Regions from separate parts of the Aromatoleum evansii genome, predicted to be linked through region 2. Evidence: predicted binding sites of a transcription regulator. Region 2 holds the regulator's gene; the other holds the start of a gene.

Region 1 (7,103 bases), 990 kb from region 2:
CCACCCCAACCCGGGAGTCTCCGCTTCGCTCCGCCGTTCCGCAGGCACGGAGCTGCGCTCCGCGAAACCCCTGCTCCACCCCCTTGAAGGGGAGGGAGCGACGTTAAGTGCCGTACGGCGTGCACCATTACACAAGTTCAGTGCGGCTGGCGAATCCCCGCCTCGTGCCGCCAAACCTCAGTGCTGGAGGATCTTCGCGAGGAACTGCTGCGCACGCTCAGAACGCGGGTTCGCGAAGAAGGCTTCCTTGCTGTCGTCCTCGACGATCCTGCCGTGGTCCATGAAGATCACGCGGTGCGCGACGCGCTTCGCGAAGCCCATCTCATGCGTGACGCACATCATCGTCATGCCTTCCTGCGCCAGCTCAGTCATGACGTCGAGGACCTCGTTGATCATCTCGGGGTCGAGCGCCGAGGTGGGCTCGTCGAACAGCATGCAGATCGGGTCCATCGCGAGCGCACGGGCGATCGCGACGCGCTGCTGCTGGCCGCCCGAGAGCTGGCCGGGGAACTTGTGTGCGTGCGCCTTGAGGCCGACGCGGTCGAGGAAGTACAGGCCCTTTTCCGCCGCCTCGTCCTTGTCGCGCTTGAGCACCTTGACCTGCGCGAGCGTCAGGTTGTCGCGGATCGTCATGTGCGGGAACAGCTCGAAGTGCTGGAACACCATGCCGACATGCGAACGCAGCTTGGAGAGGTTGGTCTTGGGCGAGCCGACCGAGGTGCCGTTCACGTGGATCTGGCCGTCCTGGAAGGGCTCGAGGCCATTCACGCACTTGATGAGGGTGGATTTGCCGGAACCGGAGGGGCCGCACACGACGACCACCTCGCCCTTATTGACGTGGGTGCTGCAATCGGTGAGGACCTGGAAGTTGCCGTAATGCTTGCTGACCTTGTCGATCGTGATCATGACGATATCCTTGAATGCGTAGCTGTTCGGTAGAGGACGCGACGGCGCTCAGGCGCGCTGCAGGCGGCGCTGGAAGTGGCGCACGCCCTGCGAGGCCGCGAAGCACAGGACGAAATAGACGGCACCGGCGAAGAGCACCAGCTCCACGAGCCGGCCGTCGCGGTCGCCCACCTTGTAGGCCGCGCCGAAGAAATCGGCGAGCGCCGACACATAGACGAGCGAGGTGTCCTGGAACAGGATGATCGCCTGCGTCAGGAGCAGCGGCACCATGTTGCGGAAGGCCTGCGGCAGCACGACGTGCAGCATGGCCTGCGGGTAGCTCATGCCCAGCGCGTGGGCGGCGGCGAGCTGGCCCTTGGGCACGGACTGGATGCCGGCGCGGATGATCTCGGCGTAATAGGCGGACTCGAACAGCGCGAAGCCGATCATCGCGGAGGCGAGGCGCACGTCGGAGCCCGGCGGCAGGCCAAGGAAGCTCTCGAGGAACTTCGGCACGATGAGGAAGAACCACAGCAGCACCATCACCAGCGGGATGGCGCGGAAAAGGTTCACGTAGCCGGCCGCGGCCCACGCGAGCGGCTTGATCGACGACAGGCGCGCCATCGCCAGCAGCGTGCCCCACACGATGCCGGCGACGATCGCCAGCGCGGTGATCTCCAGCGACACCAGCAGGCCCTGGCCGAGGAAGTTCAGCGAGCCGGGGATCGACGACCAGTCGAATTCGTAGGAACCGAACATTTCACTTGCCTCCGAGGTAACCGGGGACGCGCACGAGGACTTCCACCTTGCGCATCAGGAGCATCACGACGACGTTGATCATCAGGTAGGCGACCGTCACCGCGACGAAGGACTCGTAGGGCTGCGCGGTGTAATCGACCAGCTGGCGGCCCTGCGCGGCGAGTTCGAGCAGCCCGATCGTCGAGCACACCGCGGAGTTCTTGAACACGTTGAGGAACTCGGACGTCAGCGGCGGCACGACCAGGCGGAAGGCCATCGGCAGCATCACGTGGCGGTAGGTCTGCGGCAGCGTGAGACCCAGCGCGAGGCCGGCGTTCTTCTGCCCGCGCGGCAGGGCGTTGATGCCCGAGCGCACCTGCTCGGCGACGCGCGCACTGGTGAAGAAGCCCAGGCACACCATCGCCGCGACGAACTGCTGCGCGATCGGGTTCAGCGCCTTGAAGGCGTCGCCGGCCGCAGTCGGCAGCATTTCGGGCAGCACGAAGTACCAGAAGAAGAGCTGCACCAGCAGCGGGATGTTGCGGAACATCTCGACGTAGGCTGTCGCGCCGAAGGCCAGCCCGCGATGCGGCACGGTGCGCAGCACGCCGACCACCGCGCCCAGCAGCAGCGCGATCATCCACGCCGACAGCGACAGCGACAGCGTCGTCTGCAGGCCGGCGATCATCCAGTCCAGGTAGGTGCCGTCATTGACCGCGCTCGGGAGCAGAAACACGCCCCAATTCCATTGGTATTCCATGCAAGACTCCAGAAACGTCGGAGGGGAAGGCCCCGGCGGATGCGGCGGGCGCAGCCGGCCTCCGGCGCGCAAGACGCCAGCGGCGGAGAGGCTTCAGGGGCGGAAGCCGGGAACGGGAGTTCCGGCTTCCGCTTCAGGCGGCAGCCGGCCCGTTCGCCGGCCGGGCCTGGCGGGCGATCACTCGAACGGGCGGTCGTTCGGCTCCTTGAAGAGCTTCTTCATCGCGTCGGAGATCGGAAAGCCGAGGTTGATGTTCTTCGGCGGGATCGCCGCAAGGAACCACTTGTTGTAGATTGCCTCGGCCTCGCCGGAGGTCATCGTCTTCGCGATCGCGGCATCGACCACCTTCTTGAAGGCCGGATCGTCCTTGGCCATCATGCAGCCGTAGGCTTCATACGACTGAGGCGTGCCGGTGATCGCCCAGTCGCCGGGGCGCTTGGCCTTCGCCAGTTCGCCGTAGAGCAGCGCGTCGTCCATCATGAAGGCGACTGCGCGGCCGGTTTCCAGCGTCAGGAAGGATTCGCCGTGGTCCTTGGCGCTGATGATGTTCATGCCGAGCTTCTTTTCCTCGTTCATCCTGCGCAGCAGGCGCTCCGAGGTCGTGCCGGCGGTCGTCACGACGTTCTTGCCGGCGAGCTGCTCGAAGTCCGTCACGCCCGACTCCTTCTTCGTCATCAGGCGCGTGCCGACGATGAAGAGGGTGTTCGAGAAGGCGACCTGCTTGGCGCGCTCGGAGTTGTTCGTCGTGGAGCCGCACTCGATCGTGACGGTGCCGTTCTGCACCAGCGGGATCCGGTTCTGCGAGGTGACCGGCATCATGCGCACCTGCAGGTTGGGCATCTTCAGCTCGGCTTTGATGGCGTCGACGACCTTCAGCATCATCTCCTGCGAATAGCCGACCACCTGCTGGTTCTGGTCGTAGTAGGAGAACGGAATCGAGGATTCGCGGTGGCCGAGCGTGATCGTGCCGGTCTCCTTGATCTTCTGCAGCGTGTTGGCCTGCGCGACGGCGGGCACGAGGGCGACGGCGCCGGCGGTGATCAGGGCGGCCAGGGTGGCATTCAGGGGCTTGCGCAGCTGCATCATGTCTCCTTTGGTATGGCGGGATAAATAATCCCGATGGCCATATCCATTGCAGACGGCGTGCCAGCTTTTTTGCTGCGGCGCGCAAGGCTCGCAGCCCTTGAAATGCGCAACGAGCCGATCGCCGCGTTGTGCATACCCGTTCGGAAATCCGAACCTCACCCCTTTGGTGCATTCGGTTTTCCGAACACCACCCGGGTTCGACGACGGCATCCGATGAGCGCCCCGGCGTCATCCCGCTTGCGCCCGAATTGTGCTGCACACCCCAACCATGAGACCGTGAACCGATTTCCGAGACCTCGGGGAGCCAGCCATTACGCTCGTGACCGCCCTCCTCCTTCTCGCCGGTACCACAGCCGTACTCGTCACCCTGCGTGCCGTGGTGCATTACGCGATACGGGCGAGCCTCGCCGCGCCACGCCTCCGCGAGACGGAGACCCCGGCGGCCCGAGGCCTCGCCTTCGAGACGGTACGCATCCCGACCACGAACGGCAGGCTGCTTCACGCCTGGCTGATCCCCGCCGAGGCGGCGGGCCGCGCACCCGCCGTCGTGATCGTGCACGGCTGGGGCGGCAACGCGCAGATGATGCTGCCGCTGGCCGGCCCGTTGCATCGTGCCGGCTTCGCGACGCTGCTCATCGATGCACGCTGCCACGGACTCTCGGACGCCGACAGCTTCGCCTCGCTACCGCGCTTCGCGGAAGACGCGAGCCACGCCTGCGACTGGCTCGCAGGCCGTGCGGAGATCGACCCGCAGCGCATCGCGTTGCTGGGCCACTCCGTCGGCGCCGGCGCCGTCCTCCTTGCCGCCTCACGCCGTGACGACGTTGCGGCGGTGGTCAGCGTCGCGGCCTTCGCACACCCGCAGGAGATGATGAACCGCTGGCTCGCCGGCAGGCACGTGCCGGGAATCGTCGCGCGCTACATCCTCGGCCATGTGGAGCGCACCATCGCGCACCGGTTCGACGACATTGCCCCGCTGCGCAGCATCACCCGGCTGGACTGCCCCGTGCTGCTGGTGCATGGCGAGCAGGATACGGTCGTCCCCCCGGCCGACGCCCGCCGGATCCTCGCCGCCGCCCGCCCGGGCACCGTCGAGCTCCTGAGCCTGCCCGGCGATCACGAGTCCTTCGTCGACATGGAACGCGAGATCGCGGGCGTCGTGGCCTTTCTTCAGCGCGCCGGGCTGTAGGGGTGATGCTCACGCCAGTGGCGCGCGACATCGACGCGGCGGCATACCCACACGCGGTCGTGCTTCTCGATGTGGTCGAGGAAGCGCTGCAGCGCGCGGAAGCGAGCCGGACGGCCGAGCAGGCGGCAGTGCATGCCGACCGACATCATCGCGGGGCGCTCGTCGCCTTCGGCATACATGACGTCGAAGGCGTCGCGCAGGTATTCGAAGAACTCGTCGCCGTGCGAGAAGCCCTGCGGCAGCGCGAAACGCATGTCGTTGGTGTCGAGCGTGTAGGGGACGATCAGTTGCGGCACGGTGTCGCCGTCGGTCTTCTTCACCTCCATCCAGAACGGCAGGTCGTCGCCGTAGTAGTCGGAGTCGTACAGGAAGCCGCCGTAGTCGGCGACGAGGCGGTGCGTGTTGGGGGAGTCGCGGCCCGTATACCAGCCCAGCGCGCGCTCGCCGGTCATGCGCTCGATGATCTCCATGCCGATGCGCATGTGCTCGCGCTCGGTGGCCTCGTCGACGTTCTGGTAGTGGATCCAGCGCCAGCCGTGGCAGGCGATCTCGTGGCCCAGTTCGCGGAAGGCGGCGGTCACTTCGGGGTGGCGCTGCAGCGCCATCGACACGCCAAAGATCGTCAACGGCAGTCCGCGGCGCTCGAACTCGCGCAGGAAGCGCCACACCCCGACGCGCGAGCCGTACTCGTAGATGCCTTCCATCGACAGGTGGCGATCGGGGATCGCGGGCGGGTTGAAGAGTTCGGACAGGAACTGCTCGCTGCCGGGGTCGCCGTGCAGCACGCAGTTCTCGCCGCCTTCCTCGTAGTTCAGCACGAACTGCACCGCGACGCGCGCACGGCCGGGCCAGTTCGCGTGGGGCGGGTTGCGGCCGTAGCCGACGAGGTCGCGGGGGTAGTCCGGATCGATCTTCATTGCGTTCACCTTGTTCAGTTGTCGCGGAAGCGCTTGCACGCGTCCCAGTGGTTCATCAGCAGCCAGTACGTCAGCCCTGCCGGCAGCAGGCTCGCGTACCACGACACCGCCGGGAAGCTCAGCGCCGTGGCCGCACCCACCGCCGTCGCGACGATGCCGGCCCAGTTCACGCCGCGGTAGGGGCCTTCGGCGTCGTAGAAATGCTGCAGGTTCAGCATGCGGCGGCGCAGGATGTAGTAGTCGACCACCAGCACCGCGAAGATCGGGCCGAGGAAGGCGGAGTAGGTCTGCACGAAGACCTGCAGTCCGCCCGCCGATTCGTCCTTCACCAGCACCCAGGGGAAGGTCGCGAAGGCGAGCAGCCCCACCAGCACGGCGGACTTGCGGAAGGACAGCTTGAACACGTCCATCAGCACATAGGCGGGCGGCACGACGTTGTTGAGCACGTTGGTCGTGACCTGCGCGAAGGCGATGAAGAGCAGCGTGATCACCAGCAGCGGCTTGTTGTCGACGGCGCTGGAGAACACCTTGATCGGATCGGCGGTGCCGGTCGCCCCGGACACCATCAGGCCGATCAGGCCCATGAAGAGCGTCGCCGGCAGGATGCTCATGGAGTAGATCGTGGTCAGCGTGCGCGGCTTCACGTCCTTGTGCAGTTCGCGCGAGTAGTCGCTGACGTTGAGCATCATGGTGCTGTAGATGCCGAGGAAGAGCATCGTCGCGCCCCAGAACGGCAGGCCCCAGGTGCCTTCGATGCCGGTGATCTTCGCGTCGATCGCGCCGCCGAACTTGGTGATCACCGCGTAGAACATGTAGATCAACGCGAACAGGATGAAGCCGCTGCCGATGTTCTCCAGCCACTTGATGCCGTGGAAGCCGTAGACCGACAGGCCGATCTGCACCGCCTGGAAGGCGATGAACCACACGACGAGGTTGTCGTAGCCGAACATCGTGGCGGACACCGCGTTGAGCGCGCCGGCCCCGATCCAGCTCTGGAAGCCGAACCACACGACGGCCGGCACCGCGCGCACGAAGCCCGGGAAGCGCGTACCGCCGAAGCCGAAGGCGCTCCTCGCCTGGACCATGAAGGGGATGCCATACTTGTGGCCGGCCGCGCCGTTGATCGCGAGTGCAATGCCGATCACGAAGCAGCCGATCGCGATCGCGGTCGCCGCCTGCAGCATGTTGAGCTGGCCGACGAGGCTCGAGCCCATCGCGAAGGTGCCGATCGACACGCAGCCGCCGAGCCAGGCCAGGAGGTAGGACCAGCGGTCCATGATGCGCGTCTGCTGCGGTGCGAGCGATTCCTCGCCGGCCGCCTTGTGCTGCGACGCGTCGGGAGCCACGGCCCCGACGCCCGCGCCCAGTCCGGGCGCAACCATCTTCTGTTGTGCAACAGCCATTTCTGTCTCCTTCGATGTGGTCCGGGCGCCTCTTTGCGGGCGTCTCGGCTGCGGGGCTGGGGGTGCGTCAGGAACTCAGGTGTTCGAACCTCCCGGTGAAGCGCTTCGGCGGCGGGAAGGCGAGG
Region 2 (7,103 bases):
ACAGCATCGTGACCGGGCGGCCGTCGGGGGCGTCGAACTGCACCGGGACCGAAAGGCGCAGGAAGGCGCCGGCGGCGTCCTTCAGGCCCTTGATGCGGCCGTGGGGAATGGCGATGCCCTGGCCCAGGCCGGTCGAGCCGAGGCGTTCACGTGAAAACAGGCTGTCGAAGACGACGCTGCGGGCGATGCCCTGATTGTTCTCGAACAGGAGGCCGGCTTGTTCGAAGACGCGCTTCTTGCTGCTCGCGTCCAGATCGATGACGACGTTCGAAGGAGGCAGGAGTTCGGCGATGAGGCTCATGCGGATCACCACCTGCACGACACGGGCCGTGCCGCTGCCGATCGGGGGCGGGAGGAGGCTCGGGGTGTGCGGCAGGCGCGGGTTGAAAACGCGCGAATTATAAACACACCCCGGACCCCCGGCGTGAACTAAAGGATCACAGCTCGGTCGGTTGCTGGTGCTTCAGCGTGTCGTGGCCATGGTCGTGGTTCTTGCCCTTGTATTTGAGCACCTGGCGGTCGAGCTTGTCGGCCATGCTGTCGATCGCCGCGTACATGTCACCGTCCTCGCTCTCGACGTAGATGTCCTTGCCGCGCACGTGCAGCGTGACTTCCGCCTTCTGGCGCAGCTTCTCCACCGACAGGATCACGTTGACGCTGGTCACGTTGTCGAAGTGGCGGATGACGCGATCCAGCTTGGTGTTGACGTACTCGCGGATCGCGGGGGTGACTTCGACGTGATGTCCGGTGATGGTGAGATTCATGATGTTTCCTCGTATTGTCAGATCGTCTTTCAGATCGCTTTGCGCAGGCTGACCGGCGGGATATTGAGTGACTCGCGGTACTTCGCGATCGTCCTGCGTGCCACCACGATACCCTGCTGGCCCAACAACTCGGCAATTTTCGCGTCGGACAGGGGCTTTTTCCTGTCTTCGGCCTCCACCAGCTGGCGAATCAGCGCTCGAATCGCCGTGGAAGATGCCGCCCCACCGGTGTCGGTGGCAACGTGGCTGCCGAAAAAATACTTCAGTTCAAACACGCCGCGCGGTGTGGCCATGAACTTCTGCGTCGTGACCCGCGAGACCGTCGACTCGTGCAGCTCGAGCTGGTCCGCGATCTCCCTCAACGTCAGGGGTCGCATCGCCACATCTCCATAATCGAAGAACTGCCGCTGCTGGTCAACGATCGCCTGCGAAACCCGCAGGATGGTGTCGAAACGCTGTTGCACGTTCTTGATCAGCCAGCGTGCTTCCTGCAGCTGGCTGGTGAGTGCGCCGCCCGATCCGCGGTTCTGCTGCAGGATGCTGGCGTACAGCGAATTGATGCGCAGCTTGGGCATCGCCTCGGGGTTGAGCGTGACCGTCCAGCGGTTGCGCACCTTGCGCACGACGACGTCCGGCAGGATGTAGCGCGTCTCCTGCACCGAGTGCTGGGAGCCCGGATGCGGGTCGAGACGGCAGATCAGCGCGTGCGCGGCGCGCAGCGCGTCGTCGTCGCAGCCGGTGGCGCGCTTGATGCGCAGGAAGTTGCGCTCGGCGAGCAGGTCGAGGTGCTCGTCGACGATCTTCAGCGCGAGGTCGCGCGTCGGGCAGGAGGGCATCGCCCTGAGCTGCAGGCTCAGGCATTCCTGCGGGTTGCGCGCGCCGATGCCGGCCGGGTCGAGGTTCTGTACGTGGTGCAGCGCGATCGAGAGGTCGTCGAGGTCGTATTCGAGCTCGGGCGGCAGCAGCGGCAGCAGTTCTTCGAGCGACTGGTTGAGGTAGCCGTCCTCGTCCAGCGCCTCGATGATGAAGCGCACCAGCGCGCGGTCGCGGTCGGACAGCGGCGACAGGCTCACCTGCTGGTCGAGGTGGTCGCGCAGGCTGGTGCCGGCGGCCTGCAGTTCCTGGAAATCGGTGTCGTCGTCATCGTCGCGGTTCGAGGAGCCGCTGCTCGCGCTCGACCATTCGCCGGCTTCGTCGAAGCTTGCCGGCTCGCTCTCGCCATGCGCCTCCTCGGGGGAGGCAGGTGTTTCGGCCTGGTTGCCGGCGGCTTCGCTCGGCTCGCTCGAGCCCTGGGCCGCGCCCGGCGAAAAATCGCTGCCGTCGCCGTCCTCGCGCTCGAGCATGGGATTCTCGAGGAGGAAGCGTTCCAGCTCCTGGTTCAGCTCCAGCGTGGACAGCTGCAGCAGCTTGATCGATTGCTGCAGCTGCGGCGTCAGCGTGAGGTGCTGGGAGATCTTGAGCTGGAGGGACGGTTTCATGGCGCTTCGCCGATAGTGGGCTCAGAGGCGGAAATGCTCGCCGAGATAGACGCGGCGAACCTGTTCGTTGGCGACGATCTCGTCGGGGCGTCCGCTGGCGAGCACGCGGCCTTCGCTGATGATGTAGGCACGGTTGCAGATGCCGAGCGTCTCGCGCACGTTGTGGTCGGTGATCAGCACGCCGATGCCGCGGTCGCGCAGGAAGCGGATGATCTTCTGGATATCGAGCACGGCGATCGGGTCGACGCCGGCAAAGGGCTCGTCGAGCAGGATCAGGCGCGGGTCGGTCGCGAGCGCGCGGGCAATCTCGCAGCGGCGCCGTTCGCCGCCGGACAGCGAGACCGAGGTGTTGTCGCGCAGGTGCGCGATGCCCAGTTCCTCGAGGAGTTCCTCGAGAAGCTCGTCGACGCGTGCGCTGCCGAGGCCCCGCAGCTCCAGCACGGCGCGGATGTTCTCGGCGACGGTGAGCTTGCGGAATACGCTCATTTCCTGTGGCAGGTAGGACAGGCCGAGGCGCGCGCGCGCATGCACGGGCAGGTGCGTGAGCTCGGCGTCGTCGAGGCGGATGTCGCCGCCGTCGGCACGCACGAGGCCCACGATCATGTAGAAGCAGGTGGTCTTGCCGGCGCCGTTGGGGCCGAGCAGGCCGACCACTTCGCCGCTGCCGACCTCGAAGCCGACATCGTGGACGACGGTGCGCGCCTTGTAGCGCTTCTGCAGTCCGGCGACCTTAAGCAGACTCATCGGGGTTCTCTTTCAATATCTTGCGTATCACGTCGGTGCCGAAGCCGCGCCCCTGCAGGAATCTCGCCTGCCTGGCCCACTCGCGCGCGTCGGCCGGCGTGGCGCCGAACTTGCCGCGCCACACGGTGCGGGCGCGTTCGACGTCATCCTCGACCGCCTCGACATCGAGTGCGGCGTCTATCGTGTCGCGTCCGACGCCGCGCTGGGCGAGCTCACGGCGCAGCCGCGCGGTGCCGAAGCGGGCGGCCTTGCTGCGCACCCAGGCTTCGGCGAAGCGGTGGTCGCTGAGCAGGCCCAGTTCGGTGATGCGGTCGAGCACGTCTTCGATCTCGTCGGCGGAGCCGTGCGGGGCGAGCTTGCGGGCGAGCTCGGCGCGCGAGTGCTCGCGGCGCGCGAGGTGCCGCAACGCGCGTTCCCGCAGGCTCGTCTCCGGCATGATCCCGTGAAGGGGCGTCAGGCCGCCTCGGCAGCCGGTTGCGCGGGCTCGGCCGGCAGTTCCTTGAGGCCGACCGCGACGCGCACCTTGTTCTCGATCTCGCGCGCGAGCGCCGGATTGCCGCGCAGGAACTCGCGCGTGTTGTCCTTGCCCTGGCCGATCTTGTCGCCCTGGTAGGAGTACCAGGCGCCCGCCTTGTCGACGATCTTCTTCTCGACGCCGAGGTCGATGATCTCGCCTTCGCGCGAGATGCCCTCTCCGTAGAGAATGTCGAAGTGCGCTTCCTTGAACGGGGGCGAGACCTTGTTCTTGACGACCTTGCAGCGCGTCTCCGAGCCGACGACCTCGTCGCCCTTCTTGATCGCGCCGGTACGGCGGATGTCGAGGCGCACGGAGGCGTAGAACTTGAGCGCATTGCCGCCCGTGGTGGTCTCCGGGTTGCCGAACATCACGCCGATCTTCATGCGGATCTGGTTGATGAAGATCACCAGCGTGTTGGTGCGCTTGATGTTGGCGGTGAGCTTGCGCAGCGCCTGGCTCATCAGGCGGGCCTGCAGGCCGGGGAGCTGGTCGCCCATCTCGCCCTCGATTTCGGCCTTGGGGGTGAGTGCCGCGACCGAGTCGATGACGACGATGTCGACGCCGCCCGAGCGCACCAGCATGTCGGCGATCTCGAGCGCCTGCTCGCCGGTGTCGGGCTGCGAGATCAGCAGATCGGTGATGTTCACGCCGAGCTTTTCGGCGTAGCCGACGTCGAGCGCGTGCTCGGCGTCGATGAAGGCGGCGGTGCCGCCGAGCTTCTGCATCTCGGCAATGACCTGCAGCGTCAGCGTGGTCTTGCCGGACGATTCCGGGCCGTAGATCTCGACGACGCGGCCGCGCGGCAGTCCGCCGAGGCCGAGCGCGATGTCGAGTCCGAGCGAGCCGGTCGAGACGGTCTGGATGTCCTTCTCGACGTTGCCGTCGCCCATCCGCATGATCGAACCCTTGCCGAACTGCTTCTCGATCTGCGAGAGCGCGGCGGCGAGGGCCTTGGCCTTGTTGTCGTCCATGTCCTGTCCTTTCAAAACGTTGGGGAATTATGGCACAGAGATTGCTGGTGCGCTGCAGGTCACTATTACGGTGCCCTGAAAATGATTATGTCATCAAGCCGGCGAGTGCGTGGATGACCGCCTGGCGCCGGATCCGGGTGCGGTCACCGGTGAAGTGAACGGTTTCGCTGCGCAGTTCGCCGTCACGTTCGCCCCACGCGAAGCACACCATGCCGACCGGCTTGGCGGCGGTGCCGCCGCCGGGGCCGGCGACGCCGGAAACCGCGAGGGCAAAGCGTGCGCGGCTGTGCGCGAGGGTGCCGGCGACCATTTCGCACACCGTCTCCTCGCTGACCGCGCCGCTGCCGGCGAGCGTCGCCGCAGCGACGCCGAGGAGCTCCTGCTTGGCCTCGTTGGAATAGGTCACGAAGCCGCGGTCGAACCAGCCGGAGCTGCCGGCGGTGGCGGTGACGGTCTCGGCGACCCAGCCGCCGGTGCAGGATTCGGCGCAGGCGAGCGTGGCACCGCGCGCGGCGAGCCAGTCGCCGACGCGGCGCGACAGGGCGTGCAGTTCGTCGTCGTTCATCGGATCACCCCAGCAAATGCTTCAGCACCGCAAGCGCGAGAATCGCATAGCCGGCGGCGATCAGGTCGTCGAGCATCACGCCGAAGCCGCCGCCGATGCGGCTGTCGGCCCAGCGGATGGGTTGCGGCTTGACGATGTCGAAGAAGCGGAACAGCACGAAGGCCGCCGCCTGCCACGCGAGGCCGGGCGGGGCGAAGAACAGCACCAGCCAGAACGCGACGATCTCGTCCCACACGATCGCGCCGTGGTCCGATGCGCCCAGGGCGCGGCCGGTGCGGTCGGCGGCGATGATGCCGGCGACGAAGAAGCTCGCGAGCAGCGCGAGGAAGACGAAATCCGAGATCGGCGCGCGCAGCAGTGGGTAGAGCAGCCAGGCGGCGAGGGTGCCGGCGGTGCCGGGGGCGCGCGGCGAGAGGCCCGAGCCGAAGCCGAGCGAGATGAAGTGGGCGGGGTGGCTCAGGAGCAGGCGGACGGTGGGACGCATGGACGGCTTGGGCGGGAGGATTCAGGCGAAATGGTCGTAGCCGGCGTGGGTCGTGGTGTGCTCGCGCCCGTCGGCTTCGCGAAGTACGAGTTCATCGGCGTTCGCGGTGATCGTGCCGATGCGCGACAACGGCAGTCCGTGCTTGCCGGCGAGGGCGGCGAGGTGCTCGCGTCGTGTCGGCGCCGCGGTGAAGAGGAGCTCATAGTCGTCGCCGCCGGACAGCAGGCAGCGCCGCGCGAGGACTTCGTCGGCCCCGCAGGCACGCAGGGCGGCCAGCGGCAGCGCTTCGACCTCGATGCGCGCGCCGCAGCCGGAACATTCAAGGATGTGGCCGAGATCGCCGAGCAGGCCGTCGGAGACGTCGAGCATCGCGCTGGCGACGCCGCGCAGCGCCTGCCCGAAGGCGACGCGCGGTTGCGGGCGGTGCAGGGCAGCGAGACAGGCATGTGCCGCTGCGGGCGCGAGCGCCGCTTCGCCGCGCAGGTGCGCGAGGCCGAGTGCGGCGTGGCCCGGTTTCCCGGTGATCCACAGGTCGTCGCCGGCTCGCGCGTCGCCGCGCGTGATCGCGGCGCCCGCCGGCACTTCGCCGAAGATGGTCACGCACAGGTTCAGCGGGCCGCGTGTGGTGTCGCCGCCTGCGAGATCGACGCCGAATACGTCGGCGCAGGCGAAGAAGCCGCGCGCGAAGGCCGCGATCCACGCTTCGTCTGCCGCCGGCAGCGACAAGGCCAGCACGGCCCAGCGCGGTTCGGCGCCCATCGCGGCGAGGTCGGAAACATTGACCGCGAGCGTCTTCCAGCCCAGCGCCTCGGGCTCGGCGTCGGCGAAGAAATGCGTGCCGGCGACCAGCATGTCGGTCGATACGGCCAGTTGCATGCCCGCGCGTGGCGTGAGCAATGCCGCGTCGTCGCCGACCGACAGGGTTGTGTGCCGTGCGGGGCGGGTGAAGTGGCGGCGGATGAGGTCGAACTCGGAGGGCATGGGGGGCGGGCGCGGTTGGTCGCGCGCAAGCTTACCGCAGTCGTGGCGGCTGCGCCCAACGGTGCCCGCACGCGGAGCGCCCATGCGGGGCGCGGACGGGTAAGATGAAAACAAATGTTGCGGGCAAGGGGACGGAATGGTTGCCATGGTGGCCGATGCTCTGAGCGATGGGGACGATCCCCTGCCGGATTTCATCGTCCGCGACGAGGGCGGGCTGTGGGTTGAGCTGTCGCGCCTGGGAGGATCCGCCGAGTTCCGCGCGTGGGTCGATCAGACATTCATCCGCGGCGTCTGTTTCCGCGGGCTCGATTACGCCGCCTTCCAGCATTTGGCCTTCGACTGCGAGGCAGGGCGCGCGGATGATGAAGCCCGGGCATGCGTGGCCGCGGGACGGCCGTCGCGCGTGCGTTTCTCCTCGGGCATGAGCCATGTGCTGCCGGTGCGCATTCCCCTGTATCGCGGCCTGAAGATTTCCGGCGCGCGTGCCGAGTATCTGTTCGAGCCGGTGAGCATCGAGTGCACGGTGCCGCGTACCGCCGAGGGCGGCGGGGCGGGGGGGCAGGAATTCGACACGGTCGCTCAGAAAACCCGGCTCGATT

What was found. Region 2 encodes sigma-54, which starts transcription at its own class of promoters, with help from an activator protein. Its sites were predicted from a motif close to TGGCACGCTTNCTGCTNA; they were not measured.
Region 1: a site for sigma-54 is predicted at 3,515-3,532, ahead of U5817_RS18910 (glutamate/aspartate ABC transporter substrate-binding protein). Genes of this name have one in related genera too.

Annotation. Positions count from the first base shown of each region.
Region 1 covers NZ_CP141259.1:4,040,613-4,047,715, forward strand. The annotation lists gene U5817_RS18895 (amino acid ABC transporter ATP-binding protein) at 178-906, opposite strand; gene gltK (glutamate/aspartate ABC transporter permease GltK) at 955-1,644, opposite strand; gene U5817_RS18905 (amino acid ABC transporter permease) at 1,646-2,383, opposite strand; gene U5817_RS18910 (glutamate/aspartate ABC transporter substrate-binding protein) at 2,561-3,469, opposite strand; gene U5817_RS18915 (alpha/beta hydrolase) at 3,789-4,658, shown strand; gene puuE (allantoinase PuuE) at 4,640-5,575, opposite strand; gene U5817_RS18925 (NCS1 family transporter) at 5,590-6,978, opposite strand; gene U5817_RS18930 (aspartate/glutamate racemase family protein) at 7,046-7,103, opposite strand, start outside.
Region 2 covers NZ_CP141259.1:5,026,326-5,033,428, reverse strand. The annotation lists gene ptsN (PTS IIA-like nitrogen regulatory protein PtsN) at 1-301, opposite strand, end outside; gene hpf (ribosome hibernation-promoting factor, HPF/YfiA family) at 438-764, opposite strand; gene U5817_RS23565 (RNA polymerase factor sigma-54) at 794-2,242, opposite strand; gene lptB (LPS export ABC transporter ATP-binding protein) at 2,264-2,986, opposite strand; gene recX (recombination regulator RecX) at 2,973-3,422, opposite strand; gene recA (recombinase RecA) at 3,440-4,474, opposite strand; gene U5817_RS23545 (nicotinamide-nucleotide amidohydrolase family protein) at 4,560-5,039, opposite strand; gene U5817_RS23540 (phosphatidylglycerophosphatase A) at 5,044-5,523, opposite strand; gene thiL (thiamine-phosphate kinase) at 5,545-6,504, opposite strand; gene U5817_RS23530 (flagellar assembly protein A) at 6,650-7,103, shown strand, end outside.